2 linked regions of the Acuticoccus sediminis genome follow. Each later gene encodes a partner of the first gene's protein in a complex. Links are inferred from orthologs where the notes say so. Each region holds a gene or a part of one and is shown in the gene's direction. Other genes may lie near its edges.

Region 1 (3,179 bases):
GGATCGTGTTCGCCGTATTGGCGCTCTTGACGCTCGCCTTGGTATGTCGACCGCTTCTGGCGAGCGGCGAGCCGGCCGTCGGCGGATCGGACGAGGTCGTCTACGCCGCGCAGCTCGAGGAGATCGAGACCGACCGCGCCAACGGCACCATCGGCGAGGAGGAGGCCAAGGCTGCCCGCACGGAGGTTGCCCGCCGCCTGCTGCGCGCCCACCGCGAGGCGGGCGAGGCCGCAGCCATCGGCCGGCGCCGCTGGGTCGTCGCCGCGATCCTCGTCGTGCTGATCCCCGCCGTTACGGTGGCCGGCTACCTGACGCTCGGCATGCCCGGCTACGGCGACCGACCCCTCGCGGAACGCCAGCAGACCAGCGGGACCGACGTTGCCGAGCTACTCTCCCAGGCCGAGGCGCGCCTCGCCGCCCATCCGGAGGAGGGGGAGGGCTGGGCGGCCATCGCGCCGATGTACCTGCGCCTCACCCGCTTCGCCGACGCGGCCGAGGCCTATCGCCGCGCCATCGACCTTCTGGGCGAGGACGCGCGGCTCCTGACCGGGCGCGGCCAGGCGCTGATGTTCGCCGGCGGCGGCACCGTGCCGGACGAGGCGGTCGCGCTGTTCGAGCGGGCGTCGGCGCTGGAACCCGAGGCGGTGGCGCCGCGCGTCTTCCTCGCGGTCGCCGACCGCCAGCGCGGCGACCTCGGCGCCGCCGCGAAGCGCTGGGCCAGTCTCCTCGAATCGAGTGACGGGACCGAGAACTGGCTCCCGCTCGCCCGTTCCGAAATCGCCGCCCTGCAGCAGACCGACGCCGCCGCGGGCGGCACGGCGGCCGCCGCGCTCGCGGCCCAACCGGGGGCCGGACCCCGCATACCCGCCGCGCAGCAGGGGGGGCCGAACCCGTCGTCGTCCGCCGCGGCCGCCATCGCCGCGCTGCCGGCCGAGCAGCGCGCGGCGCAGATCGAGGGCATGGTCGAGGGCCTCGCCGCCCGGCTCGAGGCCGACGGCGGCAGCGTCGACGAGTGGGTGCGTCTCGTGCGTTCCTACCGCGTCCTCGGCCGGGACGAGGACGCCGCGGCGGCCAGGACGAAGGCCCTCGCCGCGCTCGACGAGACGGACCGGGCCGCCTTCACGCAAGCCGTCGGCCCTGCGACGGACGGGCGCTAACGTCCTGCTTTGATCCAGGTCGCCGCGCCCATAAGCTGTCTGCGCATAATGGGCCGGCACGCACCGGGCGCGGCCGACCGCCGAGCCCGCCGCACGCAGAAGCACGGCACGCAGAACAGGACCGGGTGGAGACACGACGTTGCGACGAGTAGGGCGTAGAGCAGCATTCGAAACCGATCGGGCCGCGACGGGCGCGGCCATGGCGGCATCGCCGCACCCGGAGGGCGGCCGATGACCCGGCGCGGACGCAAGGCGCGCCGTCTCGCCCTCGTCGGCGTCGCGGGGCTCGCGATCGCGGCTGCGGCGGCGCTCGTCCTCTACGGCCTCGGCGACAGGATCACCTACGCGGCGACACCCACGGAGCTGAAGCAGTCCGTCCACCCAGCCGGCGCGCGGGTCCGCCTCGGCGGCCTCGTCGAGGAAGGCTCGGTCCAGCGGGGCAGCGACGGCGAGGTCGTCTTCGCCGTCACCGACACGGTGAACCACGTCCCCGTCGCCTACACCGGGATCCTCCCGGACCTCTTCCGCGAGGGGCAGGGCGTCGTCACCGAAGGGGTCATGGACCCGTCGGGCACGCTGAAGGCCGACACCGTGCTCGCCCGCCACGACGAGAACTACATGCCGAAGGAGGTCGTCGACTCGCTGAAGGCGCAGGGGCGCTGGAAGGAGGGCGAGGAGGCGCGCACCGGCATGCAGGGCCTCGCCAAGACGGCGACCGAGAATCCCGACCAGACGATCCCCAAGGAGTGACGCCGCGATGCTGAACGAGGTCGGACATTTCGCACTCGTCCTTGCGCTTGCCGTGGCGCTCGTCCAGTCGGTGCTGCCGATCGTCGGCGCACGGACCGGCGACGCGCGGCTGATGGCGACGGCGGCTCCGTCGGCCGGAGCGGTCTTCGCCCTCGTCGGCTTCGCCTTCGTGGCGCTGGCCGCGGCCTACGTGCGCTCCGACTTCTCGCTGGTGAACGTCTACGAGAACTCGCACTCCGCCAAGCCGCTGGTCTACAAGATCGCCGGCGTGTGGGGGAACCACGAGGGCTCGATGATGCTCTGGATCCTCGTCCTCACGCTGTTCGGGCTGATGGCGGCGACGCTCGGACGCAACATGGCGCTGTCGCTGCGCGCCTGCGTGGTCTCGGTGCAGGGGTGGGTCTCGGTCGCCTTCCTGTCGTTCATTCTCGCCACGTCCAACCCGTTCGAGCGGCTGTTCCCGGCTCCGTTCGAGGGGCGTGACCTCAACCCGCTGCTGCAGGACATCGGCCTCGCGATCCATCCGCCGCTCCTCTACGTCGGCTATGTCGGCTTCTCGATCGTCTTCGCATTCGCCGTTGCCGCGCTGATCGAGGGGCGGATCGACGCCGCGTGGGCGCGCTGGGTTCGCCCCTGGGTGCTGCTGTCGTGGATCTTCCTGACGCTCGGCATCGCCATGGGCTCCTACTGGGCCTACTACGAGCTTGGCTGGGGCGGCTGGTGGTTCTGGGACCCCGTCGAGAACGCCTCGTTCATGCCCTGGCTCGCCGGCACCGCGCTCCTCCACTCGGCGGCGGTGATGGAGAAGCGCGACGCCTTGAAGGTGTGGACGGTGCTCCTCGCCATCATCACCTTCTCTCTGTCGCTCCTCGGTACCTTCCTGGTCCGCTCGGGGGTGCTGACGTCGGTGCATGCCTTCGCGTCCGACCCGACGCGCGGCCTCTTCATCCTCCTGATCCTGGCGACCTTCATCGGCGGGGCGTTCCTGCTGTTCGCGCTGCGGGCTGGGACGCTGAAGGCCGGCGGGGCGTTCGCGCCGATGAGCCGCGAGGGCGCGCTCGTCTTCAACAACGTGTTCCTGACGACCGCCTGCGCGACGGTGCTCGTCGGCACGCTCTACCCTCTGGTGCTGGAGACGGTGACGGGCGAGAAGATCTCCGTCGGCCCGCCCTACTTCAACCTCACCTTCATCCCGCTGATGGTGCCGCTCTTCGTGGTGCTGCCGTTCGGGCCGCTCCTCGCCTGGAAGCGGGGCGACGCGGCGGCGGCGGC
Region 2 (3,310 bases), on another replicon or contig:
TCGACCTCGACGAGCGGGTTGATCTTCTTCGGGTCGGCGCCGAGGCTCTCGGTCGCGTCGCGCATCGCGGCGAGGTCGACGACGGCGGGAACGCCGGTGAAGTCCTGCATCAGCACGCGGGCCGGGCGGTAGGCGATTTCGCGGTCGGACTTCTTGTCCTCGACCCACTTTGCAATGGCTTTAATGTCGTCGGCGGTGACGGTGTTGCCGTCCTCGTAGCGCAGCAGGTTCTCGAGGAGGACCTTCAGCGACATCGGCAGGCGGGAGACTCCGGAAAGTCCGTTGCGCTCGGCGGCCTTGAGGTCGAAGATGGTGTAGGTCTTGCCATCGACCTGGAGTTCTGTTCGGCATTTGAAGCTGTCGAGCGAGCGGGTCACGGCGGCCCCCTTCATTGGAACGATTTGCAACTTGCCGCTACAAACGCCCAATCGACGCCATGATCAAGCGGCAGCGGCCCACTCGATACAATTAGCGCGCCATGCTGTCTCTAGAAGTTGACGGACTCGACGTCGAACGGGGCGGTCGGCGGGTTCTCAAGGACATAAGCCTCCGCGTCGCCGGATGCCAGGCGATGGCGGTGGTCGGCGCGAACGGCGCCGGCAAGTCGACCCTGCTGCGCACCGTCGCCGGGCTGATTCGCCCGCGTTCCGGCACCATCCGGCTGTCCGGCGTCGACGGCCCGCCGTTCCGGGCGATGCATCTCGTCGCACACCAGAATGCGATCAAGCTGCCGCTAACCGCCGACCAGAACGTGCGATTCTGGATCCGCACGCTCGACGCCCCGGACATCGGCGACTGGTCCGGCAACGCGGCCGAAGCCGCCGGTGCTGTGGATATCGATGCCTCGATAGAGAGCGCGCTCGACCGCGTCGGTCTGCTGACGCTGATCGACACGCCCGCGCAGCTCTTCAGCCAGGGGCAACGGCGCCGCCTGGCGCTCGCGCGGCTCGTGGCGGTGCGCCGGCCGGTCTGGCTGCTCGACGAGCCGACCGCCGGGCTCGACGCCGCATCGCGCGCGGCGTTTGCCGCGCTGATGGCCGAGCACGTCGCCGGCGGCGGCATGATCCTCGCCGCGACGCACGAGCCGCTCGGTATCGACACCGTGACACTCGACCTCACCTCGGCCGCCGCGCCGTCCGAAGACGCCGCCCCGGCCGTGGCGGAGGCGGAATGAGGCTGCTCGCGCTCTACATGCGCGACGTGCGCCTCGCGTGGAGCGCGGGCGGCGGCGGCGGCGTCGGGGTCATCTTCTATCTGGCGGTGACGGCGGTCGCGCCGTTCGCGCTGGGGCCGGACCTTCCTCTGCTGGCGCGCATCGGCCCGGCGCTCCTGTGGATCGCGATGCTGCTGGCGCTGCTCCTGGGCCTCGAGCGGCTGTTCCAGGCCGACCACGAGGACGGGACGCTCGACCAGCTCCGCCTCGCCGACACGCCGCTCGTCCTGGTGGTCCTCGCCAAGGCGGCGGCGCACTGGACGGCGGCCGCCCTCCCCCTCATCGCCGCGACGCCGCTCGCGGGCATCCTCCTCAACCTTCCTCCGGGCCTGCTGGCTGTGACGCTCGCGAGCCTCGTCCTCGGCACGCCGGCGCTGGCGCTGATCGGAGCCGTCGGCGCGGCGCTCGCCGTGACGCTGCGGCGCGCCGGGGTGCTGATCGCCGTGCTGGTGCTGCCGCTGTCGATCCCGGTGGTGATCTTCGGCGTCGGCGCCGTGGAGGCCGCGGCGGCGGGCCGGGCCGTGGGCCCGCCCTTCGCGCTCCTCGGCGCGACGACGCTCCTCTTCGCGGTGCTCGGCCCCATCGCCGCGGCGGCGGCGCTGCGCGAGGCCGACTGACCGCGCGCCGGCCCGGCCCGCCGCGGCGAAACGCGGTCGCGGCCGTCCGCGGCGGACTGGCGCATGCGATGCTTTCGGACGGACTTTGAAAGCCGAGTTGGACGAATTACGATCAGCGCCACAGGAGTGGTCATGTCCGTCGTAAGTGAAGGGGCTGCGAAGCGGCCGTCGATCATCAACCCCGGCCGTTTCGCCGGGATCGCCGACCGCGCGGTGCCGATCCTCGGCGTGGCGACGGTGCTGGCGCTGGCCGTCGGCCTGTACCTAGCGCTCTGGGCCTCGCCGGAGGACTACCAGCAGGGCTCGACGGTGCGGATCATGTATATCCACGCGCCGTCCGCCTACATCTCGCTGATGGCCTACCTCGTGATGTGCTCCGCCTCGCTGGGCACCCTCGTGTGGCGCCACCCGCTGGCCGACGTCGCGGCGCGCTGCGCGGCGCCGATCGGCGCAGTCTTCACCGTCGCGACGCTGGCGACGGGCGCCATCTGGGGCAAGCCCATGTGGGGCGCCTGGTGGGTGTGGGACGCCCGCCTCACCTCGATGCTCATCCTCTTCTTCATGTACCTCGGCCTCATCGCCCTGGTGCGGGCGATCGACGAGCCGGTGCGCGCCGCGCGGATCACCGCCATCGCCACGCTGATCGGCTTCGTGAACATCCCGATCATCAAGTTCTCGGTCGACTGGTGGAACACGCTCCACCAGGGCGCCAGCGTCATCCGGCTCGACGGTCCGGCGATGCCGGCCTCGATGCTGACGCCGCTGCTGGTGATGGCGCTCGCCTTCACCCTCCTCTTCATGACGCTGCATCTCGCGGCGATGCGCACGGAGCTGATCCGCCGCCGCGCCCGCTCGCTGCGGCTTCGCACCGCCCGGAGTGCCGGTTGATGGGCCAGTACGCCCCGTACGTGATATCCGCCTACGCCATCGTCTTCAGCGCCATCCTCGGCCTCGTCCTGTGGGCGGTGCTGAGCCGGATCGCGGCGAAGCGCGACCTCGCGCGTGCCGAGCGCTCGGCCGAGAGGATCGGCCGTGCGCGCTAGCCGCCTCCTCCTCGCCGTCCCCCTGCTGGTATTCGCCGGGCTCGCGGCCGTCTTCGCGCTGCGCGTCGGTGACGGGGAGGACCGCTCGGTCATCCCCTCGGCACTGATCGGCCGCGACGCGCCGGCGACGACGTTCGCCGCCCTACTCCCGGACGCGGCCGGCGTCGACCCGGCCACCTTCAAGGGCAAGGTGACGCTGGTGAACATCTTCGCGTCGTGGTGCGGGCCATGCCGGATCGAGCATCCGCTGCTGGTGGAGCTCGCCAGGACGCCGGGCCTGACGGTGGTCGGGATCGACTACAAGGACAAGCCGGAGGACGCGAAGCGCTTCCTCGCCGAGCTCGGCGATCCCTACGACGCGGTCGGCGTCGACCCGGACGGGCGCGGCGCCATCGAGTGGGGCCTCACCGGCGTTCCGGAAAGCTTCCTGATCGGCC

What was found.
Region 2: the proteins of ccmE (region 1) and ccmB are in contact, whole or in part, in a solved structure (PDB 8CE8), measured with the Escherichia coli proteins. The link is inferred for Acuticoccus sediminis from one-to-one orthologs.

What each region holds. Positions count from the first base shown.
Region 1 is NZ_QHHQ01000003.1:703,885-707,063, reverse strand. The notes cover bases 279-3,147. They hold ccmE (cytochrome c maturation protein CcmE), read left to right. Parts: upstream 279-1,388; coding sequence 1,389-1,907; downstream 1,908-3,147. Other genes in these bases: DLJ53_RS17400 (heme lyase CcmF/NrfE family subunit), read left to right, coding at 1,915-3,147; ccmI (c-type cytochrome biogenesis protein CcmI), read left to right, coding at 279-1,157. Outside these bases: more of ccmI, read left to right, coding at 1-278; more of DLJ53_RS17400, read left to right, coding at 3,148-3,179. UniProt on the Escherichia coli protein: Heme chaperone required for the biogenesis of c-type cytochromes. Transiently binds heme delivered by CcmC and transfers the heme to apo-cytochromes in a process facilitated by CcmF and CcmH.
Region 2 is NZ_QHHQ01000005.1:365,967-369,276, forward strand. Bases 4-3,003 are described here. They hold ccmB (heme exporter protein CcmB), read left to right. Parts: upstream 4-1,176; coding sequence 1,177-1,830; downstream 1,831-3,003. Other genes in these bases: acnA (aconitate hydratase AcnA), read right to left, coding at 4-377; ccmA (heme ABC exporter ATP-binding protein CcmA), read left to right, coding at 479-1,174; DLJ53_RS23325 (heme ABC transporter permease), read left to right, coding at 1,963-2,718; ccmD (heme exporter protein CcmD), read left to right, coding at 2,718-2,873; DLJ53_RS23335 (DsbE family thiol:disulfide interchange protein), read left to right, coding at 2,863-3,003. In the rest of the region: more of acnA, read right to left, coding at 1-3; more of DLJ53_RS23335, read left to right, coding at 3,004-3,310. UniProt on the Escherichia coli protein: Required for the export of heme to the periplasm for the biogenesis of c-type cytochromes.